Regions from separate parts of the Afipia felis ATCC 53690 genome, predicted to be linked through region 1. Evidence: predicted binding sites of a transcription regulator. Region 1 holds the regulator's gene; the other holds the start of a gene.
What was found. Region 1 encodes LexA, which represses DNA repair genes until DNA is damaged. Its sites were predicted from a motif close to TGTTCNNNNTGTGTTCNG; they were not measured.
Positions count from the first base shown of each region.

Region 2: a site for LexA is predicted at 11,648-11,665, ahead of HMPREF9697_RS16160 (DNA recombination protein RmuC). Genes of this name have one in related genera too.

Region 1 covers NZ_KB375270.1:583,182-598,611, reverse strand. Annotated here, with positions in the region: gene HMPREF9697_RS03030 (peptidylprolyl isomerase) at 1-1,571, shown strand, start outside; gene trpD (anthranilate phosphoribosyltransferase) at 1,582-2,595, shown strand; gene trpC (indole-3-glycerol phosphate synthase TrpC) at 2,609-3,406, shown strand; gene moaC (cyclic pyranopterin monophosphate synthase MoaC) at 3,411-3,896, shown strand; gene HMPREF9697_RS03010 (molybdopterin molybdotransferase MoeA) at 3,912-5,120, shown strand; gene HMPREF9697_RS03005 (hypothetical protein) at 5,145-5,444, opposite strand; gene lexA (transcriptional repressor LexA) at 5,831-6,535, shown strand; gene HMPREF9697_RS02995 (ComEC/Rec2 family competence protein) at 6,545-8,827, opposite strand; gene HMPREF9697_RS02990 (glutamine--tRNA ligase/YqeY domain fusion protein) at 8,922-10,598, opposite strand; gene gltX (glutamate--tRNA ligase) at 10,808-12,229, shown strand; gene gltA (citrate synthase) at 12,378-13,682, shown strand; gene HMPREF9697_RS02975 (methyl-accepting chemotaxis protein) at 13,758-15,430, opposite strand, start outside.
Region 2 covers NZ_KB375270.1:3,381,574-3,397,003, reverse strand. Annotated here, with positions in the region: gene HMPREF9697_RS16230 (ATP-binding protein) at 1-968, opposite strand, end outside; gene rpmH (50S ribosomal protein L34) at 1,373-1,507, shown strand; gene rnpA (ribonuclease P protein component) at 1,537-1,932, shown strand; gene yidC (membrane protein insertase YidC) at 1,936-3,771, shown strand; gene yihA (ribosome biogenesis GTP-binding protein YihA/YsxC) at 3,855-4,520, shown strand; gene HMPREF9697_RS16205 (DUF423 domain-containing protein) at 4,517-4,903, shown strand; gene argB (acetylglutamate kinase) at 4,988-5,875, shown strand; gene HMPREF9697_RS16195 (pyrimidine 5'-nucleotidase) at 5,916-6,608, shown strand; gene dapD (2,3,4,5-tetrahydropyridine-2,6-dicarboxylate N-succinyltransferase) at 6,761-7,606, shown strand; gene dapE (succinyl-diaminopimelate desuccinylase) at 7,610-8,764, shown strand; gene HMPREF9697_RS16180 (phosphorylase family protein) at 8,775-9,347, shown strand; gene truA (tRNA pseudouridine(38-40) synthase TruA) at 9,341-10,078, opposite strand; gene fmt (methionyl-tRNA formyltransferase) at 10,078-11,010, opposite strand; gene def (peptide deformylase) at 11,022-11,537, opposite strand; gene HMPREF9697_RS16160 (DNA recombination protein RmuC) at 11,697-12,902, shown strand; gene HMPREF9697_RS16155 (AmpG family muropeptide MFS transporter) at 12,952-14,307, shown strand; gene recR (recombination mediator RecR) at 14,311-14,916, opposite strand; gene HMPREF9697_RS16145 (YbaB/EbfC family nucleoid-associated protein) at 14,918-15,235, opposite strand; gene HMPREF9697_RS16140 (DNA polymerase III subunit gamma/tau) at 15,256-15,430, opposite strand, start outside.

The DNA.
Region 1 (15,430 bases):
GAATGTCGGACGCCGAGATCGTCCGTACCATTTCCAGTGATCCGACCTTCGCCGGACAGAACGGGAAATTCGACCCGACGCGCTTCGCGATGGCGATGCGGGAATACGGCTACACCGAACCGCGCTATCTGGCCGAACAGCGCCGCCTCACTCTGCGCCGCGAGTTGATCGGCAGCATCGTCGCGGGCGCCGAGCCGACAAGCACCCAGATCGAGGCACTGAGCCGCTTCCAGAACGAGCAGCGCACCATCGACTACGCCAAGATCGGCCCCGATCAGGCCGGCAAGATCGAAGCGCCGGCACAAGACGCGCTCAACGCCTATTTCGAGGCCCACAAGGCTCAATTCCGCGCGCCGGAATATCGCAAGGTGGTCTACCTCACCCTCTCACCCGACGAACTCGCCAAGAAGGTCGTGGTGTCCGACGACGATGCTCGCAAGGTGTATGACAGCCGGCGCGGCGATTACGTAAAACCGGATCGTCGCCAGGTGCTGCAGATCGCCTTCCAGAGCGAGGACGCGGCCAAGGCCGCGCGCGCGAAGATCGCGGGCGGCATGTCCTTCGAGGACCTCGCCAAGGAAATGAAACTCACATCGGGCGACATCGACCTTGGCCTCGTCAGCGAGAACAGCCTCGGCGATCCGATCATCGCCAAGGCCGCCTTCGCGCTGCCGGTCAACGAGGTCAGCCAGCCCGTCAAGGGAGCGCTCGCCACAGTGCTGCTCAAGGTCACCAAGATCGAGCCCGGCTCGACCGAGGCCTTCGAGAACGTCGCGCCCGCCATCAAGAAGGAGCTCGCCGAGCAGCGCGTCCGCGCCGACTTCGACAAGATGCGCAATGCCATCGAGGACGAGCGCAGCGGCGGGGCCAGCATTCCGGAAGCGGCGCAAAAGAGCGGCCTCGAAGCCGTGACGATCGATGTCGATCGTTCCGGTCGCACACCGGACAACAAGGAAGCCCCGCTGCCGAAGGGCGTCGATCTCATCACGGCGGCGTTCGGCAGCGATGTCGGCGTCGACAACGACCCGCTCACCTTCCCCGGTGGCGAAGTCTGGTTCGACGTACTCGGCACCACGCCCTCACGCGACCGCACGCTCGACGAGGTCAAGGACCAGGTCACCGCCCGCTGGCATGATGAGCAGGTCGCCACGCGCCTGCGCGACAAGGCCAAGGCGCTGGTCGAAAAACTCAACAAGGGCGGCGTATTCGCCACCGAAGTGAAGGCCGCCGGGCTGACGTCGCAGACTTCCGCGCCGTTCAAGCGTGACGACAAGGTCAACGGCCTGCCCGATCTCGTCGTCGATACGGCCTTCCGTACCGCCAAGGGTGCCGCCGCGATGGCGGAGAATACACCCGCCAGCAGCGGCGTCGTGGTGCTGCAGGTCGCCAACGTCACCACGCCGGCGGTCGATCTCAATTCGGACGAGTCCAAAAAGATGAAGGAAGGTCTCGCGCAGAACCTGAGCGACGAACAGATCGGGCAATACATCACCCATCTGGAAACCACCCTCGGCGTGAAGGTGAACGAGAACGCATTCGCGATCGCGACCGGCGCGACCAACAACCAGTGACCGGCCGGGCATGAGCGATTTCAAATCGATCCTCGCGAAACTCGCGGACGGCCAATCGCTCTCGCGCGAGGAGTCGGTTCGCGCGTTCGACTATCTGATGTCCGGTGAGGCTACGCCCTCGCAAATCGGCGGCGCGCTGATGGCGATGCGGGTGCGCGGCGAGACGGTCGACGAGATCACCGGCGCGGTGAGCGCCATGCGCGCGAAGATGCTGCGCGTAACTGCCCCGCCCGACGCGGTAGACGTTGTCGGCACCGGCGGTGACGGCGCCGGCTCTGTCAATGTCTCGACCTGCGCGGCCTTCATCGTCGCAGGCGCGGGCGTCCCCGTCGCCAAGCACGGCAACCGCGCGATGTCGTCGAAGTCCGGCGCGGCCGACGTGCTGGCCTCGCTCGGCGTCAATATCGAACTCACCCCGGAGCAGGTCGGCACCTGCATCGCCAAGGCGGGTATCGGCTTCATGTTCGCGCCTGCGCACCATCCGGCGATTCGCCATGTCGGGCCGACCCGCGTGGAACTGGGCACGCGCACGATCTTCAATCTGCTCGGACCGCTCGCCAATCCGGCGGGCGTCAAGCGGCAGATGATCGGTGTGTTCGCAAAACATTGGGTCGAGCCGGTGGCGCAGGTTCTGAAGAACCTCGGTGCGACCTCGGCCTGGGTTGTGCACGGCTCCGACGGGCTCGACGAGATCACCCTCACCGGCCCGACCTTCGTGACAGAGCTCGCCGATGGCGCGATCCGTTCATTTGAAGTCTCACCTGAAGACGGCGGCCTTGCGAGCGTGAAGAATGCTGATCTCCGCGGCGGCGACGCCACCGCGAACGCGGACGCGCTCGACGCCGTGCTCAAGGGCGTGAAGAACCATTACCGCGACGTCGCTTTGCTCAACGCAGGCGCCGCGCTTGTTGTCGCAGGCAAGGCGAAAGACCTGAAGGAAGGTGTTGCGCTCGGCATCAAGTCGCTCGACAGTGGAGCGGCGGCGGCGAAACTGGCGCAGCTCGTGGCCGTATCCCGTGCTTGAGGAAGACAAATCCTTGTCCGACATTCTGGAAAAGATCGAACGCTACAAGCGCGAGGAAATCGCAACCGCCAAGGCCGCTCGTCCGCAAGCCGAGGTCGAGGCTGCCGCCCGGCGCGCTCCGCCTGCGCGCGGCTTTGCCAAAGCGATCCAGACCACAATCGCGCGTGGCGACTACGCATTGATCGCAGAAATCAAGAAGGCTTCGCCCTCGAAGGGACTGATCCGCGCCGATTTCGATCCGCCCGCGCTCGCAAAGGCATATGAGGCCGGCGGCGCGACCTGCCTCTCGGTGCTGACCGATACGCCTTCCTTCCAGGGTCATCTCGATTTCATGGTGGCCGCGCGCGACGCCGTCTCGCTGCCAGTGCTGCGCAAGGATTTCATGTACGACACCTATCAGGTGATGGAGGCGCGCGCGCATGGCGCCGACTGCATCCTCATCATCATGGCGGCGCTCGACGATGCCTCCGCGCGCGATATCGAGAATGCTGCGTTCGACCTCGGCATGGACGTACTGCTCGAAGTTCACAATCAGGATGAACTTGAACGCGCGCTAAAGCTGCGCTCGCCTCTGCTCGGTATCAACAACCGCAATTTACGCACCTTCGAGACAACGCTCGCGACCAGCGAGACGCTCGCGGCTTCGGTGCCGAAGGACCGCATCATGGTCGGCGAGAGCGGTATCTTTACGCCCGCCGACATCGCCCGACTCGCCAAGGTCGGCATCTCGACCTTCCTCGTCGGCGAAAGCCTGATGCGGCAGGCCGACGTCACCTCCGCTACCCGCACCCTGCTCGCGAAGGCTTCATGAGACGATGAGTAAACCTTCCCTCACCCATATCGACGCCAAGGGCGAAGCGCATATGGTCGATGTGTCGGCGAAGGACGCGACCGAGCGTGTCGCGGTGGCGGAAGGTTTCGTGGTGATGAGCACCGATACGCTCAAGCTCATCGTCGAGGGCAATGCCAAGAAGGGCGACGTGCTCGGCACCGCGCGCGTCGCCGGCATCATGGCGGCGAAACACACCTCCGATCTCATCCCGCTGTGCCACCCGCTCGCGCTTTCCAAAGTTACGCTCGACATCACGCTGGACGACAGGCTGCCCGGCTGCCGCGTCGAGGCGAGCGTCAAGGTAACGGGACCGACCGGCGTGGAGATGGAAGCGCTTACCGCGGTGTCGGTCGCCTGTCTCACCATCTACGACATGATCAAGGCCGTGGAACGCGGCGTTCATATCGAAGGCATCCGCCTTCTCGAAAAGAGCGGCGGCAAGTCGGGCGTCTACAAGCATGAAAAATAAAACGGACGCTTCATCATGGCGTTGATGCCGGTCGCCGACGCACTGAACTCCATTCTCGACGGCATACAGGCCCTTCCCGAAGAAGACGTCGGACTCGACGATGCGCTTCATCGCACCCTGGCTCGTGATATCGCCGCCCTCCGCACCCAGCCGCCCGCAACGATGTCGGCGATGGACGGTTACGCCGTCCGCACCACAGATGCGACCGAAGGCGCGCGCCTCGAGGTGATCGGCGAGAGTGCCGCCGGGCGGCCTTGCGAGAAATCCGTCGGCACAGGTGAGGCTGTCCGCATCTTCACCGGCGGCGTGGTGCCCGATGGCGCCGACACCATCGTCATCCAGGAAGACGTCCAGCGCGAACACAATTCCATCACCTTAGCGGAAGCTGCCCCTCTGCCTCGCCATATCCGCAAGGCCGGCATCGATTTCCATGAAGGCGACATCCTGCTGAAGCGCGGTACCCTCCTCAGCGACCGCGACCTGTCACTCGCCGCCTCAATGAACCACCCCACGCTGCCGGTATACCGCAGGCCGAAGGTCGCTGTTCTCGCCACCGGCGACGAACTGGTGATGCCAGGCTCGCAACCGGGACCCGGACAGATCATCTATTCGAACGCCTATGCGATCCGCGCGCTCATCCGCAACAGCGGCGCCGAGCCGATCGATCTCGGCATCGCGCGCGATACGATGGAAGACACGCGCGCCGCCATCCGCCGCGCAGAAGCTCTCAACGTGGATATCCTCCTCACCACCGGCGGCGCGTCTGTCGGCGAGCACGATCTCGTCAAGCCGTCGTTCGAAGCCGAAGGCATCGACATCAAGTTCTGGAAGATCGCGCTGCGCCCCGGCAAGCCGATGATGCACGGACACAAGGGAGCGATGAGCGTGATCGGCCTGCCCGGCAACCCGTCCTCGTCCTACGTGTGTTCGTTCCTGTTCGTGGTGCCGCTGATCCGCGCGCTCTCGGGCCGCGCGCAGGTCGGACATTGCATCGAGCATGCCATTCTCGGCCATGATCTGCCTGCCAACGATCATCGTCAGGAATATCTTCGCGCGCGGATCGCCATCAACGATGACGGCGTCGCTGTCGCGACCGCCGTGAGCCGTCAGGACAGCTCGCTCCTGAACAACCTGTCCGTCGCGGACGTGCTGTTGATCCGGCCGCCGCATGCGCCCGCCGCACTGGCTGGCGCGCGTTGCGAGATCATCCGCCTGCCCGGTTGACTGCTCGAACCGGCTCAGCGCGTCTTAAGCCCTGCCGACAATCTGCATGTTCGAAAGATCAGGAACGAGCGGACGGCGAGCGGCGGCTTCAATTTCTGCCAGCAACGTCTCGACATCGGACGGCAACGGCTGCCAACCACAGGGACACACCTGTTCATGATGCGAGGCAGAGGTCTGTCGGTAGATTGCGCCTAACGCAGACGCCATCATCCGCATCACTGTCATCGGCTGCAGCGCGGTGCTGTCGAGCGTCCGGCAAAACGTCACCATCAGATGATGATCGATCTCGGTCTGCGTCGGTTCGGATCCGTCCTGATCTGCCATCGGCATCTCCTCTGCATGCTCGTTGCATTGCGCGAAGACGTAGGTGGTTGCGGCAAGGAGCTCAACCGAACATTCCCGTTCTGGAATTAGAAGACATTGAAGTGGCTCAACGAGGCATCGCAGAAAGCGGGGCTCCTGTGAGGAACTCTTCCGGCATCGCCATGCAAGACCCCATGGCCCCCTGCCAGCCTCTCGGCTCATTCCGGCATGATTTCCTAAAAACAGCACGTCTGGATTCATAAGAATTTAACTATTGCAGAACATGTATGGAACATATAGTGTATGTTCATGATTTGTTTCGAGTGAGTCTGGCACTTGTCGTGAACAAGGCGGATGCCAGGAAGCGGGTGAAGATCCGCGGAACATGAGATTGAGGGCTGCGCCGGATGCTGACACGCAAACAATATGAACTGCTGCGCTTCATCAACGAGCGGCTGAAGGAAAGCGGTGTTCCGCCCTCCTTCGACGAAATGAAGGACGCCCTCGACCTGCGGTCGAAATCGGGCATCCACCGCCTTATCACGGCTCTGGAAGAGCGTGGCTTCATCCGCAGGCTCGCCAACCGCGCCCGCGCGATCGAGGTCATCAAGCTGCCGGAGCCCGCCGCCAACAGCGGCGCGCGGCGTGGTTTCACCCCAAGCGTGATCGAAGGCAATCTCGGCAAGGTTCGCAGCACCCCGTCCGGAAACTTCGAGGAGAGCGGCGAGCAGCCTGTCGCGGTCCCAGTGATGGGCCGCATCGCGGCCGGTACCCCGATTGAAGCGCTGCAGACCCGCAGCCACACCATCAGCGTGCCGCCCGACATGCTCGGCTCTGGCGAGCATTACGCGCTGGAAGTGCGCGGCGATTCCATGATGGAAGCCGGTATCCTCGACGGCGACATGGCGTTGATCCAGCGCAATGAGAATGCCGATACTGGCGACATCGTCGTGGCCCTGATCGACGAAGAGGAAGCGACCCTCAAGCGCTTCCGCCGCCGTGGGGCCTCCATTGCGCTGGAGCCGGCCAATGCGGCCTATGAAGTTCGTATCCTGCCGCCGAACCGTGTCCGCATCCAAGGCAAGCTGATCGGACTTTACCGCAAATACTGAGACTACCCTCTAGTCGGCGGCCTCCTGTTCTGCCGCCGGCGGGGTCGCATCGACCGGCTGCCGGGATGGCTTGCGTCCGGTGGCATTGTTGCCGTGCGGGCCTGTAGAGACATCTGGAATGGCGGGCGACCAGGGCCGGTCAATACCAACGGTTTGGCTGGCCGTAATACTGTAGCCCTGCACTGTCTTTCTTAATGTCACTCCGCCCAGTTCGCGCAGCGCATCGCGATGGAACACCTGGGCGGCACAATCGGATGGCACCTGATACGGCGTGATCAGGACTTTCGCTCGCGTGCAATCGTCTGCCAGCGCGTCGGGTTGCCGCGCCAGCGCAATAAGATCGCCCTCCTTGCCCTCGACCACGCATCCCGCCTCATCGCATGCCACGCCCCGCGCGAGACCAGGGTCCGTGATGACGCGCGGATCAGCATCAGCCGCCAGCCACTCGCGCCACAGGAAAGCGTTCTTGGCCGTGTGCATGATGCGCAGGTGGCCATCCTTGCCGCGCACCGCGACACTCGACGCATCGCGCGCGATCAGGATGTCGGGCTCGGTTGCGGCAGCCGCCCACATCACACCACAACCGATCAATCCGGCTCCCGCCCATCGCAACGGCGAACGCAGCAAGCCGAGCACAACAATGCCGCCGCTCATGACGATCAGCGGCCCGATGCCGAAGGCATGAACGCGCCCGAACGCACCGGGCAGCGCCGCTACCCACTGCGACACCGCGATCATCCAGTCGATGCCGACCTCCATCAGGTGCCAGAACAAGGCGTCGAAGCCGAACGGAATGGCCGCGATCCCGAGCAGGCCCGCCGGCATCACCAGCGCGGACACGACCGGCATGGCAGCCAGATTGGCGATGACGCCGTAAGGCGCGATGCGGTGGAAATGGAAGGCTGCATAGGGCGTGGTCGCAAGACCCGCGACAAACGACGCCAGAGCCAGCACCACGAGTTCGCGCCCGCCCCACGCGGCGAAGCGTCCGAGTCGGGTATCATCGTTTGTGCCGAACCATCGCGGCATGCCTATCTGCGCCAGTACGACGAGACCGAGTGTCGCGGCAAAGGACATCTGAAAACTAGGGTGCACGAGCGCCTCGGGCGCCACCAGCAACACCAGCATGGCGGCGAGTGCCAGCGTGCGGAACGTGATCGCGCGGCGATCCGCCATCACCGCAACCAGCACCAGCGCCGTCATATAAAACGAACGCTGCGTCGCGACCTCCGCGCCCGACAGCAATAAGTAAAATAGCGCAGCGATCAGCGCCGCCAACGCTGCCCATTTCTTGATCGTAAACCGCGTGCTCAACGCCGGACTAAGCGCAAGCAGAGCCCGGATCGCGAAGAACACCACGCCCGCGACGACCGCCATGTGATAACCGGAGATCGACAGCACGTGGCCTAATCCGGAAACGAACAAGGCGTCGTTGTTGGAGGTGGAGATCGCGTCGCGCCGGCCGGTGAGGAGCGCGGTCGCGATCGCGCGTTCGTCGCCGCTCAGCACCATTCGGATCCGCGCATCGACGGCGTCGCGCAGGCTTTGCATCCAAGCCGCGTAGCGAAGCCTCCAGCCGCCCTGCTTCGGCGCATCCAACGTCCTGATTGCACCGAGCACGAAGCCAGATGCACCGATACCCTGAAAATACATATCACGGGCGAAATCATAACTTCCGGGGCGAAGCGGCCGCATCGGCGGCAGCAGCCTTGCCTTCAACGCGACATAAGCGCCGACCGCCGGCGCCGTCCCTTTGCGCACCGAGAGCCTGACGCGCTCCAGTTGCGGCGTACCCCGCGCCTCGAGTTTTGCTACCCGCAGCACGAAGCGGTCGGTACGCTCGCGCTCCTCATGCGTCTCGATAAACCCCTCGATCACCGCCGAGCTGACCGGCGCAAGCAACACCGCGTGCGAAATGTATGCGGTCTTCAGCGTCGCGGTGGCAAAACCCGCGAGCAATGCCGCCAGCAGCGCCATCATCGGAAAGATCGGCCGCCGCCGCATCACCAGCGCGAGCATGCAGGCCATTCCCGCGACCGGCGCGACTACTGCCGCTATCGGCTCGCGCGACGCTGTGAAATAGAGCGCGATGCCGATGCCGAAAGCGACCGGAATCCACGGCAGCAAGCGGCCGGGACCAGCCTCCGCACGGATCCAATTGAGGTTCGATTCCGCCAGGAAGCGCCATAGGCTGCGCCCGGACAAGGCAGGCACAACCGCCGTCTCACGCGGCGGCCATGCGATGGCCCTGCCCGCACGCGACCGTTCCTGCTCCCAGCCCCCGTCCGCCATCGCGCCGCCCGTGTGTCGGCTGACCCCGCCGTAATGCTAGCGGATGAGATCAGGCTCTGAACACGGGAACGGATGCAGAATCCGCGAAGCGGCGCTAACCGGCCGCTGTCGCCTTGGCGTAGCTGTCGCGCAGGCCCACGGTGCGATTGAACACCAGCTGCTCCGACGTCGAGTCGCGATCGCGGACAAAATAGCCCTGCCGCTCGAACTGCACCGCGCCCTCTGCCACATCAGTCTTGAACGCAGGCTCGGCCTTGCAGTCCACCAGCGTCTCCAGCGAATTCGGATTGAGCTGCGCGGCGAAATTGCCTGCCTCCGGCTGCGGGGAGGCAAACAGGTTGTCGTACAGCCGCACTTCCGCCGGCACCGCATGCGCCGCGCTGACCCAGTGGATCGTCGCCTTCACCTTGCGACCGTCGGGCGCGTTGCCGCCGCGCGTTTCCGGATCGTAGGTGCAGCGCAGTTCGACAACTTCGCCAGCCGCGTTCTTGATAACCTCGCGACAGGTGATGAAATAGGCGTAGCGCAGCCGCACCTCGCGCCCCGGCGCGAGCCGGAAGAACTTCTTCGGCGGCTCCTCCATGAAATCATCCTGCTCGATGTAGAGCTCGCGGCCGAACGGAATTTTCCGTGTGCCCTGCGCCGGATCGTCCGGATGATTGACCGCATCGAGTTCGTCGACCTGGCCTTCCGGATAATTCTCAATCACAACCTTCAACGGCCGCAGCACCGCCATGCGGCGCGGCGCAGTCTTGTTCAGCGTCTCGCGGATGGTGAAATCGAACATGCCGATATCGACGGTCGAGTTGGCCTTGGCGACGCCTATGCGCTTGACGAAATCGCGCAGCGCCTGCGCCGGCACGCCGCGCCGCTGCAAACCTGCGAGCGTCGGCATGCGCGGATCGTCCCAGCCCGAAACGTGGCCTTCGCGGACGAGTTCGGTGAGCACGCGCTTCGACAGCAGCGTGTAGGTCATGTTCAGCCGCGCAAACTCGTACTGGTGCGGATGCGATGGCACCGGAAGATTATCGAGGAACCAGTCGTAAAGAGGCCGGTGATCCTCGAACTCCAGCGTGCAGATCGAGTGAGTGATGTGCTCGATGGAGTCGGACTGGCCGTGCGCGAAATCGTAGCTCGGATAGATATTCCACGCCGTGCCGGTGCGCGGATGGTGCGCATGCAGGATGCGATACAGCACCGGATCGCGCAGGTTGATATTGCCCGAGCCCATGTCGATCTTGGCACGCAGCACACGCGTGCCGTTCGGGAACTCGCCGGCGCGCATCCGCGCGAACAGATCGAGGTTCTCCTCCACCGAACGGTTGCGGAACGGACTATTCTGTCCGGCCTCGGTCAGAGTGCCGCGGGTCAGCCGGATTTCGTCCGGCGACTGGTCGTCGACATAGGCCTTGCCCGCGCGGATCAAATCCTGCGCCCAGGCGTAAAGCTGCTCGAAATAGTCGGAGGCGAAATGCAGATGCTCGCCCCAATCGAAACCGAGCCAGCGGACGTCGCGCTGAATGGCGTCGATGAATTCCTGTTCTTCCTTGGCCGGGTTGGTGTCGTCGAAGCGCAAATGGCAGCGCCCGCCAAACTCCTCGGCGATGCCGAAATTCAGGCAGATCGATTTGGCGTGGCCGAGATGCAGGTAGCCGTTGGGTTCCGGGGGAAAGCGCGTCACCACGCCCGTATGCTTTCCCGAGGCCAGATCCGCCGCCACAATGTCGCGGATGAAGTCGCGGCCCACATCCGGCGTCGATTCGTCAGTCATTTGCACCCTTTCAAGTTGTGCCCTATGTGCCAAATCCGCGCCGCCACGCCAAGAGCAGGAGCGTGGGAAGCACCATTCGGGAGTGCGCGGGCGAGAACGAACTTTTGACCTCCCGGCGGCATTTGCGGCCGGGATACCGGGACAGTGCCCCGGCAGTATGATAAAGGCCCGCCCAACCACCCTTTCCGAGAGCAATTGAACCATCTGAAATGACCGAATCCGTCGTCACCCGCTTTGCGCCGTCTCCGACCGGCTTCCTCCATATCGGCGGCGCACGCACCGCGCTGTTCAACTGGCTCTATGCCCGCAGGCACGGCGGCAAGATGCTGCTGCGGATCGAGGATACCGACCGCGAACGTTCGACCGACGCTGCAATCGAAGCCATTCTCGACGGCCTGAAATGGCTCGGCATCGAATGGGACGACGAGACGATCTACCAGTTCAGCCGCGTGGCGCGGCACCGTGAGGTTGCGGAACAGCTTCTGGCCGCGGGCAAGGCCTATCGCTGCTACGCGACGCCGGAGGAACTGACCCAGATGCGCGAGGCGGCACGCGCCGAGGGCCGTGCCGTGCGCTATGACGGCCGCTGGCGCGACCGCGATCCCGCCGAAGCACCTGCCGGGGCCAAGCCGGTGATCCGCCTCAAGGCACCGCAAACCGGGGAAACCGTGATCGAGGATCAGGTCCAGGGTCGCGTGGTCTGGCAGAACGAAAATCTGGACGATCTGGTGCTGCTGCGCTCCGATGGCACCCCGACCTATATGCTCGCCGTGGTGGTGGATGACCATGACATGGGCGTAACCCATGTCATCCGCGGCGACGATCACCTCATCAATGCTGCGCGCCAGAAGCATATCTACGATGCGCTGGGATGGGACGTACCGGTGATGGCGCATATTCCGCTCATCCACGGACCGGACGGCTCCAAGCTCTCCAAGCGTCACGGCGCGCTCGGCGTCGAAGCCTATCGCGCCATGGGCTACCTTCCCGCAGCGTTGCGGAATTATCTGGTGCGGCTCGGCTGGAGTCACGGCGATCAGGAAATATTTTCCACTCCGGAGATGATCGAGGCGTTCGATCTCACTTCGATCGGCCGCTCGGCTGCGCGCTTCGATTTTGCCAAACTCGAAAACCTGAACGGCCATTACATCCGCTCGACGGACGACACAGAATTGCTCAAGAGCGTCGAAGACGTTCTGCAGTTCGTCCCACAAGGCCCTGCGCTACAGGCGAAACTCAACGACGCCACGCGCGCGCAATTCCTGCAGGCGATGCCCGGACTAAAGGAGCGCGCCAAGACGCTGATCGAGCTGATCGAGAATGCCGGCTACATCTTCGCCGACAGACCGCTCACCATGGACGCAAAGGCTGCAGCATTGCTGACGCCGCAGACCCGTTCACTCATCGGTGATCTTCACCGCAGCCTCTCTGACGTGAAGGAATGGAACGCGGCGACAACCGAAGCGGCGATGCGCGATTACGCCGAGAAAAACAACCTGAAACTCGGCGCTGTTGCCCAGCCTTTACGCGTGGCACTGACCGGCAAAACGACGTCTCCCGGTATTTTTGATGTCCTGGCCGTTCTAGGACGTGAAATATCCTTGGCACGGTTGCAGGATCAGAGCCAGTAACCCCCTACCAAGGCTTCGAAGGGCCGTCTTGCAGCGCACATAGCAATACGATACCCCTTCTGCCGAACTTTAAGCATAGCGGCGGGCTCGCAAGATTTTGCCTGTCCTCCGTGATCTAAAGAAAGCAAGAGACATCGGGGGATCCACGATGGATGTAAAGTCCAACACCAAACAAGCCACCCTTACCGTAGGCGAGAAAAGCGTAAACTTGCCTGTCTATGCCGGCACGGTGGGTCCGGATGTCATCGACATCAGCAAGCTCTACGCGCAGACCGGAATGTTCACCTACGATCCGGGCTTTACTTCCACGGCAAGCTGCCAGTCGAAAATTACCTATATCGACGGTGACGCTGGCGTTCTCCAGTATCGTGGCTACCCGATCGAACAACTCGCCGAAAAAGGTGACTTCCTCGAAACCTGCTATCTTCTCCTGTACGGCGAACTGCCAACCAAGGCCCAGAAGGAAGATTTTGACCGTCGCGTCACGAACCACACGATGGTGCATGAGCAGATGGCCCGCTTCTTCCAGGGCTTCCGTCGCGACGCGCACCCGATGGCGGTGATGGTGGCTTCGGTCGGCGCGCTCGCCGCGTTCTATCACGACTCGACCGACATCAACGATCCGCATCAGCGCATGGTCGCTTCGATGCGCATGATCGCGAAGGTGCCGACGCTGGCCGCGATGGCATTCAAGTACAATGCCGGACAGCCGTTCGTTTATCCGCAGAACAACCTCGATTACGCCTCGAACTTCCTGCGCATGTGCTTCGCCGTGCCTTGCGAGGAGTACAAGATCAATCCGGTGCTGGCGAAAGCGCTCGACACGATCTTCATCCTGCATGCCGACCACGAACAGAATGCCTCGACCTCGACCGTGCGCCTCGCCGGTTCGTCCGGGGCCAATCCGTTCGCCTGCATCGCCGCCGGCATCGCCTGCCTGTGGGGACCGGCTCACGGCGGCGCCAACGAAGCCGCGCTTGCCATGCTCGCCGAAATCGGAAGCGTCGATAAAATTCCGGAATTTATCGCCAAGGTAAAGGACAAGAACAGCAACGTCCGCCTGATGGGCTTCGGCCACCGCGTGTACAAGAACTACGATCCGCGCGCGAAGATCATGCAGCAGATGTGCCACAAGGTGCTGAAGGAAACCGGCCACGCCAACGATCCTCTGCTCCCGATCGCACTCGAGCTCGAAAAGATCGCGTTGAACGATCCGTACTTCATCGAACGCAAGCTGTATCCGAACGTCGACTTCTACTCGGGCATCACACTGAAGGCGATGGGCTTCCCGACCTCGATGTTCACCGTGCTGTTCGCGGTCGCTCGCACCGTCGGCTGGATAAGCCAGTGGAGCGAGATGATCGAGGATCCGGAGCAGAAGATCGGCCGTCCGCGCCAGCTCTTCAACGGTGCTGCCAAGCGCGATTACGTCCCGCTCGATCAGCGCAAGTAATCTTCAAACTCACAATATTAAATGGCCGGAGCATGATGCTCCGGCCATTTCGTTTTTGCGGCTCCAATTCGCGGTTCAGGCCACGCGTACCGAATCCAGGAACTTGTCCACCTCCAGCTTGAGCCTGTGGCTGTCATGTGAAAGCGTCTGGGCGGCAGACAACACCTGAGACGATGCGCTCCCCGTCTCCACCGCGCCACGCTGAAGATTTCCGACATTCGAGGACACCTGCTGCGCTCCTTGCGCGGCATGCTGGACGTTGCGGGCGACTTCCTGTGTCGTCGCCCCCTGCTCCTCGATAGCTGAGGCAATCGCGGCCGATATCTCCGAAAGCCTCTCGATGGAATTACTGATTTCATTGATCGCCGCGACGGATTCCTGAGTGGCGCCCTGAATATCGCCGATCTGTCGGCCGATCTCGCCGGTCGCTTTTGCTGTCTGCTCGGCAAGTGCCTTGACCTCCGAAGCCACCACGGAGAACCCCCGACCGGCTTCGCCGGCTCTTGCAGCCTCGATTGTCGCATTCAAAGCCAGAAGATTGGTCTGACCCGCAATATTGTTGATCATCTCGACGATATCGCCAATACGCGCTGCTGCATTCGAGAGGGTGCTGACGCGATCTGTCGCAGATCTGGCCTGATCGACAGCGGCACTCGTCATGCGTGCCGAGTCCTGCACCTGCCGGCTAATCTCCTGCACCGAAGAAGTCATCTCCTCCGTCGCGGTGGCGACCGAACTCACGCTCGACGAGGCATCCTCCGATCCGCTGGCAACGCGCGCGGCAAACTCCTGGGCTTGATCGGCTGTAGACGCAAGCGTGGTCGCAGACGCTTCGAGCTCAGTGGCCGACGCCGCTACAGCCTCAACGATTTCACCAACGGCAGCTTCGAAAGCATCCGCGACCTTCGTCATGTCTGTCTTGCGCTGGATATCCGCACGGCGCTGAGTGGCACCAACTTCTTCGCGGCTGAAGCGAATGACGGTCTGCACCGTCTGCAGATTGCGGAGCGCCTCTCCAATCTCGTCGTCGCGGATAATTTCAATCCGGTTATCAAGCTTGTCCTGAACGAGATTCGTCATGACTTCATTCAGGTGCTTCATCGGGCCTTGAACGGCCAGAATGGTCTGGCGCCCTACAACCGCGCAAGCGATGATACCCATGCCGGCGAGGCAAGCCATCAGCATTCCCGACGCGCCATGACCAGTCGCGCTCCAGACGCCGATAGCGAGCAGGAAGATCATCTGCACCGCGATCATCGTCGTCAGGCGCGCTTTCAGCGTGCGCGTGAAAAACGCGAAATGATCGAAGAAGGAGCGCTTCCGGATGATGCCGGCATCGATGCGGTAGCGATGCGGCTTGTTCTCGCGAATGGCCGCATACACTTCTTCGGCGAGCGCGCGCTGGTCGGCTGGCAGCTTCGTCCGGATCGACGTGTAACCCGTGACTTGTCCACCTTCCCGAATGAGAGACGCGGTGGCGAGGACCCAGTAGAACCCACCATTCTTGCGGCGGTTCTTGATCGCACCAAGCCAGGGCTTTCCGGCCTTGAGCGTGTCCCAGAGGTTTTCGAAGGCCACCTCCGGCATATCCGGATGACGAACGATATTGTGCGGCTGACCTATTAGTTCATCCGACGTGAATTCTGCCGCGTCAATGAAATCACCATTGATATAGGTCAGCTTGCCCTTGAGATTGGTTTTGGAAACAATCAATGTTTCATCAGTGACCGGATACTCGGCATCGGTCA
Region 2 (15,430 bases), 2.8 Mb from region 1:
TTGATGATCGGCTCTGCTGCCACCATGCGACGCTCCGGCCGCGCTTCCTGCACCTTGCCGTAGGAGAGCGTCGATTGACAGAACGCGATAGCGCGCTCGAGCGAACGCAGCAGCTTCGGCGCAAAACGCTGCACGCGCGGATCCGGCACGCTCGCGAGCTGGTCTGACAGAAGTTGCGAAGACGCGAGAAGATTGCGCAGGTCGTGGTTAATTTTCGAGACTGCAAGCCCGAGCGCCGCAAGATGGCTTTTCTGATGCAGCATCGAGACCAGATCGTGCTGCATGTCGGCAAGTTCGCGCTCTGCCACGCCGATCTCATCGGCGCGATTCGACGGCACGATCACGCGATCAGCGCTTTCCGGGTTTTCGTGGAAAGCAATGAGGCTCGCGGTCATCCGCCGCATCGGCCGCACGAACAGAAAATGCAGGGCAAGATAAATCAATCCCGCCGTGGCGATGGCGAAGCCGAACGATAGCAACAGCACGTTCGAGGAGAAGCGATACATCGCCTGACGCAGCGGCGCTTCATCCACCACGACCTCGATGAACTGCTCGCCCTGCGGCGCAGGTCCGATGATGCGGATGACGCCGTCGCCGCGTTCCAGCATCATCGAGAATGAATCGACGATAGCTTCCCACACGTTCATGGTCCGCATGTCGACGTCGCGCACCACGGCGGGCGGCATGTCCGCGACCGCAAGCAGGCGTCGCTGCTGGCCGGTCTTGATCGCGACCGCGCGCGCACCGATGCTTTGCAGGATGCTGCGCGCCAGCGAATCCGGCACCATGCCCGCCGGCGCGGCATCAAGCACCAGCGCCGCGGTGTTGGCTGCCGCGATCCGGTCGTTCAGGCGGTTGACGCTGAAATTGGCGATCGAGGGGACGTAGATCAGCACTTCGGCGATCATCACGAGGGGGATCGTCAGCAGCAGCAGCTTGCCGGACAGGTTGAGGCGCCCGCGCGGCATGGCCGGCCTCTCCTGCGACGTCATTGGCGGCACGCTTTCAGCCACGATCCGGCCCTTGATTTTCGATCTTCCGCACCGCCACAGTCGCACCTGCGGCTGGCCTCGTCAAACGCTCGAAATGCCTGAAATATATGAATATTTCAGGGCAGACTGGCTTCCGGCGCGGCAATGGGGCAATTTGCACGCTCCGTTGACGAAAACAGCCCGCTCCCGTATAAGCCCGGCCAATTGTCCGCGATGGCCCGGTTCGACCGGGCCGGTTCATTTAAGGGCCATGGTCACTTAGGACCTTGAACCGGCTGAACCCGGACGAAACCATTGAAACTTGCTCGGCAATTCGAATTTGCTCGGCACTCACTGGGGCGATACCGCGATCGGCGGACGCCCGGCAGCGGAGAACGACCGTGAAGCGGACTTATCAACCCAGCAAACTGGTGCGCAAGCGCCGTCATGGCTTTCGTGCGCGCCTCGCGACCACTGGCGGCCGCAAGGTTCTCGCTGCCCGTCGTGCGCGTGGCCGCAAGCGTCTGAGCGCCTGAACCGGCATCACGATGCGCCGGTTGACAACATGGACCGGTTGAAAAAACGCGCGGATTTCATTGCCGCCGCCCAAGGCCCCCGCATTGCCCGGCCCGCGTTCGTGGTGCAGTCGCGCTTTCGCGACGATACCGGCCCCACCCGCATCGGCTTCACCGTCACCAAAAAAGTCGGCACTGCGACCGAGCGCAACCGCGTGCGCCGCAGGCTTCGCGAAATGGTCAGGCTGGCCGGTGTCATCGCGCCGCCATCGCCTCGCGACTATGTCATTGTCGGCCGGCGCGGCGCGCTGGAACGTGAATTCTCCGTCATGATTGAGGATTTCCGTTCCGCGCTCATGCGTCTGGCCCGTATGAAGGATCGCGACGGCGATTCTCATTCTGCCCGCCCTTCACCAAAATTCTCTCAGCCTACCCGCGAGACCTGACCGATGACCGACAATCGCAACACCATCATCGCCGTAGTTTTGTCCGGCCTCGTGCTGCTCGCCTGGCAGTATTTCTACAACATGCCGCAGATGGAGAAGCAGCGCGCAGCGCAGCAGGCGCAGATGCAGGCCGCCAACCCGGCCAACTCCTCGGCACCCGCCGCGACCACGCAGACCCCGGCCGCCGGCAGTGCTGCACCCACTCCGAATTCGCCCGGCACCGAGCAGCAGCAGGCTGCGCCGGTGAAGGACCGCGCCGAAGCGATCGCCTCCTCGCCGCGCGTCAAAATCGACACGCCGAGCCTGATCGGCAGCATCGCGCTGAAGGGCGCGCGCATCGATGACGTCGCCTTCGTAAAATATCGCGAGACGGTCGATCCGAAATCTCCGGCGGAAGTGCTGTTCTCGCCGTCGGGCACCAAAGCGCCTTACTATGCCGAGTTCGGCTTCGTACCCGCCGCGGGCGCAGCCACCAAAATGCCGGGCAGCGATACCGTCTGGACCCAGCAGGGCTCGAACGCGCTGACGCCCTCGACGCCGGTCGTCCTGAAATACGACAATGGCCAGGGCCTCGTCTTCACCCGCACCATTTCGGTGGACGACAAATACGTTTTCACCATCAAGGATGAAGTGGCCAACGCCGGCTCGACTGCCGCGACGCTTTATCCGTTCGGCCTGATCTCGCGGCATGGCCTGCCGGAGACGTCCGGCTATTATATTCTGCATGAAGGCCCGATCGGCGTTCTCGGCGACAAGGGCCTGCAGGAATTCACCTACAAGAAGATGGACGAGGCCAAGTCGGCCGAATTCAAGGTCACCAACGCCTGGCTCGGTATCACCGACAAATACTGGGCCGCGACGCTGCTGCCAGATCCCGCCGCCGCACTGACCGCGCGCTTCTCGTCGAATCTCTCCGGCAGCACCCGCGTCTACCAGACCGACTACCTGCTCGACCCGGTCACCGTGCAGGCCGGCGGCAATGCGACCACCACCACGCATCTGTTCGCGGGCGCCAAGGAAGTCTCGACCGTCGACGCCTACGACAAGCAGCTCAAGCTCAACCGTTTCGAACTGCTGATCGACTGGGGCTGGTTCTACTTCATCACCAAGCCGATGTTCTGGACGATCGATCATCTGTATCGCCTGTTCGGCAACTTCGGCATCGCCATCCTGCTCGTCACCGTCATCGTGAAGGCGATCTTCTTCCCGCTCGCCAACAAGTCCTACGCCTCGATGGCGAAGATGAAGGCCGTACAGCCGCAGCTCGCCGCGTTGAAGGAGAAATATCCCGACGACAAGATGAAGCAGCAGCAGGAAATGATGGAGATCTACAAGAAGGAGAAGATCAATCCGATCGCGGGCTGCCTGCCGATCGCGATCCAGATTCCGGTCTTCTTTGCACTCTATAAGGTGCTGTTCATCACCATCGAGATGCGTCATGCGCCGTTCTTCGGCTGGATTCACGACCTCTCCGCGCCGGACCCAACGCATGTCTTCAACCTGTTCGGCCTCCTGCCCTACGACCCTAGCGCGGTGCCGGTGATCGGCCATTACCTCGCGATCGGCGCATGGCCGCTGATTATGGGCGTGACCATGTGGTTCCAGATGAAGCTCAATCCCGCGCCGCCGGACCCGACGCAGAAGATGATCTTCGACTGGATGCCCGTGATCTTCACGTTCATGCTGGCGAGCTTCCCCGCCGGTCTCGTGATCTACTGGGCCTGGAACAACACGCTCTCCGTGCTCCAGCAGAGCGCAATCATGAAAAAGAACGGCGTGAAGATCGAGCTGTTCGACAATGTGAAATCAACCTTTGCCGGCACAAAGAAACCCGGATAGCCGCGCCAAACGTTGCAATCATCATCTCATCGCGATGCCCGGCCTTGTGCCGGGCATCCACGTTTTTGTAGTCTCGAAAGAACATGATGACCGAACCAGACGCTGAACTGATGGAAGCCGGCCGGAAGCTGTTCGCCGGCGACTGGCAGTTCTTCTGGGCTTCGCCCTCCATCGAGACACTGCCGCCGATGCAGGGCGTCGAGATCGCTTTCGCCGGTCGCTCCAATGTCGGCAAGTCGAGCCTCATCAACGCGCTGACCAACCGCAACGCGCTGGCGCGCACCTCGCATACCCCGGGTCGCACGCAGGAGCTGATCTTCTTCAAGGGACCGGGGCCGCTCGACGAACGTACGCCCGAACTGCGGCTCGTGGACATGCCGGGCTACGGTTACGCTTCCGCTCCAAAAACCCAGATCGCGTCATGGACCAAGCTGATCCATAGCTTCCTGCACGGCCGGGCCAATCTCGCGCGCGTCTACGTGCTGATCGACTCCCGGCACGGCTTCAAGGACGCCGACAACGAGGTGCTGACCACACTCGACAAGGCTGCCGTCAGCTACCAGATCGTACTGACCAAGACCGATCAGGTGAAAAAGGCCGCGCTCGACGAAACCATGGCCACGATGGCGGACAAGCTGCGCAAGCACCCGGCCGCCTTCCCAGAACTACTGGTGACATCCTCGCGCGACGGCGGAGGCATGGCTGAGATGCGCGCGGCCATCGTCAAACTGTTGAGGGAGCGGGCATGACTTCCACCCTGTCGCTGCGAATCGCGGCGGCTCTTGCAGGCTTGATGGGCGCCATCGGCGTAGCACTCGCCGCTGCTGCCGCGCATCTGGCGGACGCAAGACAACTCGGCATCGCCTCCTCGATGCTGCTGTTCCACGCCTGCGCAGTGATCGGCACGGTGCTGCTGGTTCATCAAGGGTTGGTGAGGCGACGCCTCGGGCTGACGGCAGCCTACGGCTTCGTACTCGCCGGTATCCTTTTCGGTGGCGACCTCGTCTCATTGCACTATGCCGGTCACAGCCTCTTCCCGATGGCCGCTCCGACTGGGGGTACCCTGTTCATTGTCTGCTGGCTGATGGTTGCCGCCGCCGCACTCAGCCTGAGCCGGACACCCCGCGCCTGAGGTGCTTTGCACCGTCACATCAATCGGCTAAACCCTTCCCGCCCAGCCAAACCCTTGGGCCACCCGCCACTCAAGGTTCGTTTCATGTCCGAGATAAGCCCGCAGGATCAGGCCCGCATTCTGTCCGAAGCGCTGCCGCATATGCAGCAGTACGATGAGGAAACCATCGTCATTAAGTACGGCGGTCACGCCATGGGCGAAGAAAACCTCGCCCGCGACTTCGCGCGCGACATCGTGCTGCTGGAGCAGACCGCGATCAATCCGGTGGTGGTCCATGGTGGCGGCCCGCAGATCGCCACCATGTTGTCGCGCCTCGGCATCAAGTCCGAATTCGCAGCCGGACTGCGGATCACCGACGCCTCCGCCATCGAGATCGTCGAGATGGTGCTGGCGGGATCGATCAACAAGCAGATCGTCAGCCACATCAATGCGGCGGGCGGCAAGGCCGTCGGCCTGTCCGGCAAGGACGGCAATATGGTCACCGCCGTGAAGGCGACGCGCACCATGATCGATCCGGATTCCAACATCGAGAAGGTGATCGATCTCGGCTTCGTCGGCGAGCCCGACAAGGTCGACCTCGCGCTCCTGAATCAGTTGATCGGCCACGAACTCATCCCGGTGCTTGCGCCGCTGGCGGTGTCCTCCGACGGGCAGACCTACAACGTCAACGCCGACACCTTCGCTGGCGCCGTCGCCGGTGCGCTGCGCGCGAAGCGGCTGTTGCTGCTGACCGACGTGCCCGGCGTGCTCGACAAATCCAAAAAGCTGATCCCCGAACTGTCGATCAAGGATGCGCGACGGCTGATCGCGGACGGCACCATTTCCGGCGGCATGATTCCGAAGGTCGAGACCTGCATCTACGCGCTGGAAGCGGGCGTCGAAGGCGTCGTCATTCTCGATGGAAAAACGCCACATGCCGTGCTGCTGGAGCTGTTCACCAATCAGGGCACCGGCACACTGATGTACAAGTGACGGAGCGGATGCGAACGGCTGGCGCCGCTTCCAGAATATCATGACCGACATACGCGGCTTCGACCATATCGACACCTGGGTGTTCGATCTCGACAACACCCTTTATCCGCACCACGTCAATCTGTGGCAGCAGGTAGACGGTCGCATTCGCGATTTCGTCGCCAACCAGCTTAAGGTCGAGGCTGCGGAAGCGTTCCGCATCCAGAAAGACTACTATCGTCGCTACGGCACCACGATGCGCGGCATGATGACCGAGCACGGCGTCAGCCCCGACGATTTCCTCGCTTACGTCCACGACATCGACCATTCGCCGCTCGAGCCGAACCCCGCGATGGGACAGGCGTTAGCCAAATTGCCCGGCCGCAAGCTGATCCTGACCAACGCTTCCGTCGCCCACGCCGACAAGGTGCTGGAACGGCTCGCGCTCGGCGTCGAATTCGACGGCGTGTTCGACATCATCTCGGCGGAGTTCGAGCCGAAGCCCGCGCGCCAGACCTACCGCCGCTTTCTCGATTTGCACGACGTCGACGCCTCGCGCGCGGCGATGTTCGAAGACCTCGCCCGTAACCTCGCCATCCCCCACGAGCTCGGCATGACCACGGTGCTGGTGGTGCCCGACGGCACCAAGGAGGTCGTGCGCGAGGCGTGGGAAATGGAGGGCCGCGACGCCCCACACGTCGATCACGTCACCGAAGATCTGACGGGATTTCTGGCGGCTCTCAGCAACCACTAACCCCGTCATGCCCGCACTCGTCGCGGGCATGACAACTAGCAATCTAGTTGTACCTTGCTCTCCTTAGGGTTTTCAGCCAAAGAATTACAACAAACTCGCAATTCAAGCGAGTTGGCAACAATTCTTATCGCACTGATTTTCCAAGGAAACCGATGTCTCTCTCCGCTCTCGAAACCACGCTGAACACAGCCTTCGACGCCCGCGACACCGTCAACGCCTCGACCAAGGGCGAGGTGCGCGATGCGGTGGAGCTCGCGCTCGATATGCTCGACAAGGGCGAGGCGCGGGTCGCGGAGCCGCAGGCGAACGGCGAGTGGAAGGTCAATCAGTGGCTGAAGAAGGCCGTGCTGCTGTCGTTCCGCCTCAACGACATGGCGCCGATTTCCGGCGGCCCTGGCGGTGCGCACTGGTGGGACAAGGTGCCCTCGAAGTTCGAGGACTATTCCGAGCAGGCCTTCCGCGACGCCGGTTTCCGCGCGGTTCCCGGCGCGATCGTCCGTCGCTCGGCCTTCATCGGCAAGAACGTCGTGCTGATGCCGTCCTTCGTCAATCTCGGCGCCTATGTCGATGAAGCGACCATGATCGACACGTGGTCCACCGTCGGCTCGTGCGCGCAGATCGGCAAGCACGTCCACATCTCCGGCGGCGTCGGCATCGGCGGCGTGCTCGAACCGCTGCAGGCCGGCCCGGTCATCATCGAGGATGACTGCTTCATCGGCGCGCGTTCGGAAGTCGCTGAAGGCGTCATCGTGCGCAAGGGCGCGGTGCTCTCGATGGGAGTGTTCATCGGCGCATCGACCAAGATTATCGATCGCACCACTGGTGAAACCTTCATTGGCGAAGTACCGGCCTATTCCGTCGTCGTGCCGGGCTCGCTGCCCGGCAAGCCGCTGAAGGATGGCTCGCCCGGCCCATCGCTCTACTGCGCGGTGATCGTCAAGCGCGTCGACGAGAAGACCCGTTCCAAGACCAGCATCAACGAACTGCTGCGGGACTGACAAATGACCAAGGCGCTCGACGTCGCCCGCGATCTGTTGCGCTGCCCTTCGGTGACGCCGGCAGACGCAGGCGCGCTCGGCGTGCTTGAAAAGCTGCTGAAGGGCGCCGGGTTCGAAACCCACCGTCTGACCTTCAGCGAACCGGGCGCGGACGACACCGACAACCTCTACGCCCGCATCGGCACGGCCGCGCCACACATTACCTTCGCTGGCCACACCGACGTGGTGCCGCCGGGCGACGACAAGGCGTGGTCGCACAATGCATTCGCGGGCGAGGTGGACGGCGGCGTGCTCTATGGCCGCGGCGCGGTCGACATGAAGGGCGCGATCGCCTGCTCGGTCGCCGCCGTGCTCGATTATCTGCAAGAGAACGGCGGCAAGCCCAAGGGCTCGATCTCCTTTCTTATCACCGGCGATGAAGAAGGCCCCGCCGTCAACGGCACCGTGAAGCTGCTCGACTGGATCGCGAAGCGCGGCGAGAAGTTCGATCATTGCGTGCTGGGCGAGCCGAGCAACGTCAATGCGCTCGGCGACTGCATCAAGGTCGGGCGGCGCGGATCGCTGTCCGGCACATTGATCGTCGAAGGCAAGCAGGGCCATGTCGCCTATCCCAACCGCGCGCATAATCCCCTGCCGGACATCGCAGCACTCGTCAGCGCATTGAACGCCGATCCACTGGATCAAGGGACCGATCACTTCCCGCCGTCCAATCTCGAATTCCTGTCGATCGACACCGGCAACCCGGCCTGGAACGTGATCCCTGCGCAGGCTCGCGCGCGCTTCAACATCCGCCACAACGATTGCCGCACACAGGACGCGCTGCGCGCGCTGATCGAGGGACGCGTCGAAAAGCTCTCCGGCAACCACACCACCGCACGCGTCGAATGGGAGCCGTCGAACGCCGACGCCTTCCTGACGCAACCCGGCCCCTTCACCGATCTCGTCGTCGCCGCCATCGAAGAGGTGACCAAGCGGCCGCCGAAGCTCGACACCGGCGGCGGAACATCGGACGCGCGCTTCATCACTCATTATTGTCCGGTGCTCGAATTCGGCCTCGTCGGCCAGACCATGCACCAGATCGACGAACGCACACCGGTCGCCGATCTTGAGGCGCTGACGAAAATCTATCGCGGCGTACTGGATCGCTACTTCAAGTGAGGGCGCGCGCATGAGCGGCAACATTCTCGTTCTCACCGCCATCGACGACGAACTCGACAAGGCCCGCGCCCCCGAAGGCATCGAGGTGATCTACACCGGCGTCGGCAAGGTCAACGCGGCAAGCGCCGCGACGCTCGCGCTGCTGGTGCTGCGCCCGCGTCTTGTCGTCAATTACGGCACCGCCGGCAAGATTCACAAGATGCACAGCGGCCTCGTCGAGGTCGCGCACGTCATCCAGCGCGACATGATGGCGATGCCGCTGGCGCCGCGCGGCCGCACGCCGTTCTCGCCGGAGATCGATCGCCTTTCGTCGGGACAGGACGGCGTGATCTGCGGCACCGGCGACAGCTTCGTCACCGCAACTGACCCGTGGCTGGTCGAGAATAACATCGACATCGTCGACATGGAGCTTTACGCCATCGCCCATGTCTGCCAGCGCCATTCGCTGCCATGGCGCGCATTCAAGTTCATCACCGATGAAGCCGACGACAACGCCGCCGATCACTGGCAAGACAATGTGAAGGACGGCGAGGAGCTGTTCTGGGACGCGATGAAGCCGCTGCTCGCGCAGACCGCTCAGTAATCTACTCTCACCAGATACAGACCATCCGGCGGCGCGACGGGACCGCACGCCGCGCGGTCGCGCGCATCGAGCGCTTTCCGCATGTCGGCGGCGGTCCATCGCCCGTGCCCGACCCAGACCAGCGAGCCGACCATCGAGCGCACCTGACTGTGCAGGAACGAGCGCGCCGAGGTGACGATATTGACGGCATCACCCTCGCGCACGACATCGAGTTGGTCGAGCGTCTTCTCCGCTGACTTCGCCTGACATTCCGTGTCGCGGAACGTCGTGAAATCGTGCTTGCCGATCAGCACCTGCGCGGCCTCCTGCATCGCCACCACGTCCAGCAGACGCGCCACACGCCACGCGTGCCCGACATCGAGCGCGAGGTTCGCCCGCCGGTTGCTGATGCGATAGATGTAGTGTCGCTTCATTGCCGAGAACCGCGCCTCGAACGTCTCCGGCACGATCTCCGCAGACAGCACGCCGATGGGATGCGGTCGCAGATGCGCGTTCAGCGCGTCGCGCACCCGGTCGGCGCGATAGGTTTTCTCGAGATCAATATGCGCGACCTGGCCGAGCGCATGCACGCCGGCATCGGTGCGACCTGCACCATGAACACGCACGCGGCTACCGGTCATCGCCATCACGGCATCTTCCAGCGCGCCCTGCACTGACGGGCCGTTGTCCTGATACTGCCAGCCACAAAACGGCGTGCCGTCATATTCGATGATGAGTTTGTAGCGCGGCATCAAACCACACTCAGCGGCGGCGCGAGCGGCGTGCCGCGCAGGAAATCCGGCGCGGTCATCGGCTGCTTGCCCGCGCGCTGCACCTGAAGAAGACGGATCGCGCCGCTCCCGCAGGCGATCGTCAGCCGGTCGTCAAGCAACGCGCCCGGCTTGCCCGCCCCTTGCGCGAGTTCGCAACGAAGCACCTTGATGCGGACAGGCGCGCCGTCGATGTCCACCTCGAACCACGCGCCGGGAAATGGCGACAGGCCGTGGACGTGGCGCAGCACCTCGTGCGCGGGCTTCGTCCAGTCGATCTTCGCCTCAGCCTTGCCGATCTTGGCGGCATAAGTGACGCCAGCGTCATCTTGCGGCGTGAGATCGAGACGGCCCTGCTCCAGCGCGGCAATCGCCCGCACCATGAGATCGGCGCCGCGCGGCGCCAGCGCGTCATGCAGATCCTGCGCCGTCATATCGTCAGTGATGAGCAGGCGATCCGTCATCGCGACGTCGCCGGTATCAAGACCGACATCCATCTTCATGACCATGGCACCGGATTCAGCATCGCCGGTCATGATTGCGCGCTGGATCGGCGCAGCGCCTCTCCAGCGCGGTAGCAGCGAGGCATGCAGGTTGAAGCAACCGCGCGGCACGGCGTCGAGAATGTTTGCAGGCAGGATCATGCCGTAGGCGACGACGACGGCAGCCGCGGCATTGTGGGCGCGAAACTCGGCTTCCGCTTCCGGCGTCTTCAGCGTTGAGGGCGTCAATACGGAAAGGCCGAGGTCGCGCGCCGCCTGCTCCACCGGCGTCGGCTGCAGTTTCATGCCGCGCCCGGCAGGCTTCGCCGCGCGGGTATAGACCGCCGCGATGTCATGGCCGTGCGCGTGCAATGCGCGCAGCGTCGGCACCGCGAAGTCCGGCGTGCCCATGAAGATCAGACGAAGCGGCATGGTGCTCGCTGTTACTTGGCCGCGAGCTTCGCGGCCTTGGTGAACTTCTTCATCACGCGGTCGCGCTTGAGCTTGGACAGATAGTCGATGAACAGAACGCCGTTGAGATGGTCGATCTCATGCTGGATGCAGGTGGCATAAAGCCCTTCCGCATCTTCCTCATGCACCTTGCCGTCGAGGTCCATGAAGCGCACGCGCACCGATGCTGCCCGCTCGACTTCCTCGTAATATTCAGGGATCGACAGGCAGCCTTCTTCGTAGACCGAAAGATCGTCCGATTTCGACAGAATTTCCGGGTTGATGAACACGCGCGGCTCGGTCTCACCTTCCTTCTTAGCAAGGTCCATGGTGATAAGCCGCAGCGGCACCGCCACCTGAATGGCGGCAAGGCCGATGCCCGGCGCGTCATACATGGTTTCGAACATATCTTCGGCGAGGGCGCGCACCTCGGGCGTGATTTTTGCGACGGGATCGGAAACAACGCGCAGGCGCTTGTCCGGGATGCTGATGATTTCACGAATGGCCATGCCCGCGATGTAATCGGACTGCCTGCCGGGGTCAAACGGGGATTGAGTCCTCAAAACAACTGTCTTTCCGCTGCGGAAAACCGGTGCATCAAGGAATTATTAACCATAAATGTTCCCCATTCGTTCCTATTCGACAGCGAATCGCGCTACAGTGCGGCGATGAATGAGATTTTGTTTTCCATCGGTGACGTCCCCGTCCGCACTGGTGCAGCCCTGCTTGCCTTCGGCGTGCTGGCGCTTGTGCTGCTTGCAATCATCGCCCTCATCATCTCCCGCTCGGGGAGCAAGAACGCCGCGCTCGCCATGGCACAGGCGATCCGCGCCGACGAACTGGAGGAGCGCTTGAGCGAAGTGCTGCGTACCCAGAACGAAGCCGCGGGCCGCGTGCATGAAATGGGACAGGCGCTCGTCGGGCGGCAGGCAGAGATGGCGCGTGCGGTGAACGAGCGGCTGGATTCGGTGACGCATCGCGTCGGCCAGTCGATGGAGCAGACCACCCGCAACACCATGGACAGTTTGCGCGTGCTGCACGAACGCCTCGGCATCATCGACAGCGCGCACAAGAACCTCACCGACCTCACCACGCAGGTGACGACGCTGCGCGACGTGCTCGCCAACAAGCAGGCGCGTGGCGCGTTCGGCCAGGCGCGCATGGAAGCCATCGTGCAGGACGGCCTGCCGAAGGGCTCGTTCGCGTTCCAGCATACGCTGACCAACAACAAGCGCCCGGACTGCGTAGTGTTTCTGCCCGATCAGCGGCCGCTGTGCATTGACGCCAAATTCCCGCTCGAGGCTGTGACGGCTCTGCGCGAGGCCAAAAGCGACGACGAGCGCAAGTTCGCCTCGCAGCGCCTGCGACAGGACGTGATGAAGCACGTCGCCGACATCGCCGACAAATATCTTGTCCCGGGCGAAACGCAGGACACGGCCTTGATGTTCGTGCCTTCCGAATCCGTCTATGCGGAGATTCATGACGGTTTCGATGACGTGGTGCAAAAGGCCTATCGCGCTCGCGTCGTGCTGGTGTCGCCCTCGCTCTTGATGCTCGCGATTCAAGTGATGCAGCAGATCATGAAGGACGCGCGGATGCGCGACGCGGCGGGCCAGATCCGCACCGAGGTCATGACCATGTCGGACGATCTCGCACGGCTGCGCGAGCGAGTGCTGAAACTGCAAAATCACTTTGGACAGGTGAACGAGGACGTCCGCCAGATCCTGATTTCCGCCGACAAGATCGAGAAGCGTGCAGGCCGCATCGAGGAACTGGATTTCGGCCAGAACGAAGAGGCTCCCGCCAGTTCCGAGAGCGCCCGGGGACCGGACCTGTTTCCGGCTCAACCACGGAAACTGCAGGCGGGCGAATAGCTCCGCAGCCGTCTCCCGGGGAGGCGTGCGAATCTGCTAACACCTCTCCATGACATCTCCCGAGAGCGTCGAGAAAACCTCCATTACCACCCGTGCTTCGTGGCGCGACGCGCTTGCGGTCTATCTGCAGCCGCGCGTGCTGGTCGTGCTGTTCCTCGGCTTCTCGTCCGGCCTGCCGCTGGCGCTGTCGGGCTCGACACTTCTGGTGTGGATGCGCGAAGCCGGTGTCGATCTCAAGACCATCGGGTTGTTCGCGCTGGTCGGCACACCCTACACCATCAAGTTCTTCTGGGCACCGCTGGTCGATGCGCTGCATGTGCCGATCCTGACCCGCCTGCTCGGGCGGCGGCGGGCGTGGCTGATCTTTTCCCAATTGGTGCTGATGATCGCGATCGTGCTGCTGGCCGTGAGCGATCCGACCAAACCGCTTGGCGTCGCGCTCGCAGCACTCTTCGTCGCGGCGGCCTCCGCGACGCAGGACATCGTGATCGACGCCTTCCGTGTCGAAAGCCTGCCGGAAAACGAACAGGCCGCGGGCATGGCCTCCTATGTCGCGGCCTATCGCGTCGGCATGCTGCTCTCGACAGCAGGCGCTCTGTTTCTTGTCAGCGGATTCGAAGCGTTGGGCTTCGTTCGCCATGCCGCATGGCAGTGGGGTTATGTCGCGATGGCGGCGCTCGTCGTCATCGGTATTGTCACGGCGCTCTTTGCGACAGAGCCGGAAGCCTCGCGCAAGGCCGAGGCCAGTACCGAGCGCGCATTCGGGCGCATAGTCCACGCCGCAGCAGGCGCATTCACCGAGTTCGCCCGCTACAAGGATGCGTGGGCCATTCTCGCCTTCGTGGTATTGTTCAAGTTCACCGATGCCTTTTCCGGCACCATGACGGCGCCCTTCGTCATCGATCTCGGCTTCACCCGCAACGATTACGCCGCCATCGTGAAAGGATTGGGCCTCGCCGCCACGCTGCTCGGCGGATTCGCCGGCGGCTTTCTCGCCAGCCGCTACTCGCTTGTCGCAAGCCTGTGGATCGGCGGCATGCTGCAAGCCATCGCCAATCTGTCGTTCTCATGGCTCGCCCTCGTCGGCATCAACCATTATGCCCTGGCGGTTGCCATCACCGCCGAGAATTTCACCAGCGCTGTCGGCACCGTGATCTTCGTCGCCTATCTCTCCGCGCTGTGCCGCAATCCCGCGCACACCGCGACCCAATACGCGCTGCTCACCGCGCTGGCCGCGATCGGCCGCACCTACCTGTCATCGGGTGCGGGCTATGTCGCGGCAGCCACGGGCTGGGCATGGTTCTTCGCGATCTGCATGGTGGTGGCGGTGCCGAGCTTCATGTTGCTGGCGTGGCTGCAGGCGCGCGGACACTTCGAGACGTTGACCGCACCGATGAAACCCTGAGTGTCAGAACAACGTGCGCTGGCGCATTGCCGCCGACAGCGTGCCCTCATCGAGATAGTCGAGTTCGCCGCCAACCGGCACACCATGCGCCAGCCGCGTCACCTTGACGCCGGCGTCCTGCAACAGATCGGTGACGTAATGCGCCGTGGTCTGGCCATCGACCGTGGCATTAAGGGCGAGAATGATCTCCGTCACGTCCGAAGCCTGCGCGCGCGTCACCAGCGCGTCGATGGTGAGATCCTGCGGTCCAATGCCATCGAGCGGTGACAATGTCGCGCCCAGCACATGATAACGGCCCTGCGTCGCATGCGCCCGCTCCAGCGCCCAGAGATCGGCGACATCGGCAACCACGACGATGATCGACGGATCGCGGCGCGGATCGGTGCAGATCGTGCACGGATTCTGCGTGTCGATATTGCCGCAGGTGCTGCACACCTGAATGCGCTCGATCGCGACCTGCAGCGCGCTGGTAAGGGGTGCCATCAGCGCTTCGCGCTTCTTGATGAGATGCAGCGCCGCACGCCGCGCCGAACGCGGGCCAAGGCCCGGCAGCCGCGCCAGCAACTGGATCAGCCGCTCGATCTCGGGTCCGGCAACCGTGGAGGCCATGTCAGCCGAGGCCCAACCCCGGAATGTTGAGGCCGCCGGTGATGGCTTGCATCCGCTCCTGCATCGCCTCTTCCGCCTTGCGGCGCGCGTCGTTCTGGGCTGCGACGAGAAGATCCTCCAGCACCTCGCGCTCCTCGGCCTTCATCAGCGAGGGATCGATAGACACAGACTTCAGTTCCATCTTCGCGGTCATGCGCACGGTGACCATGTTGCCCCCAGCCGAGCCCTCGACCTCGATCAGATCGAGCTGCTCCTGCATTTCCTTCATTTTCGACTGAAGCTGGGCGGCCTGCTTCATCATGCCGAGAAAATCAGCCATTCATTGTCCTTCTCACAATCTCAGAGATCATCATCGTCACCATCGGCGTCGTCCTCGATGGGCATGACCGCCGGCGGCGGCTCCGGCGCGAGACGCCGCACATCAACCACCTGGGTGCCAGGGAACGCCGCCATCACCGCCTGCACGCGCGGATCAGCCTGTACGTCCTCGGTCAGTTTATCCTTTTGCTCCCGC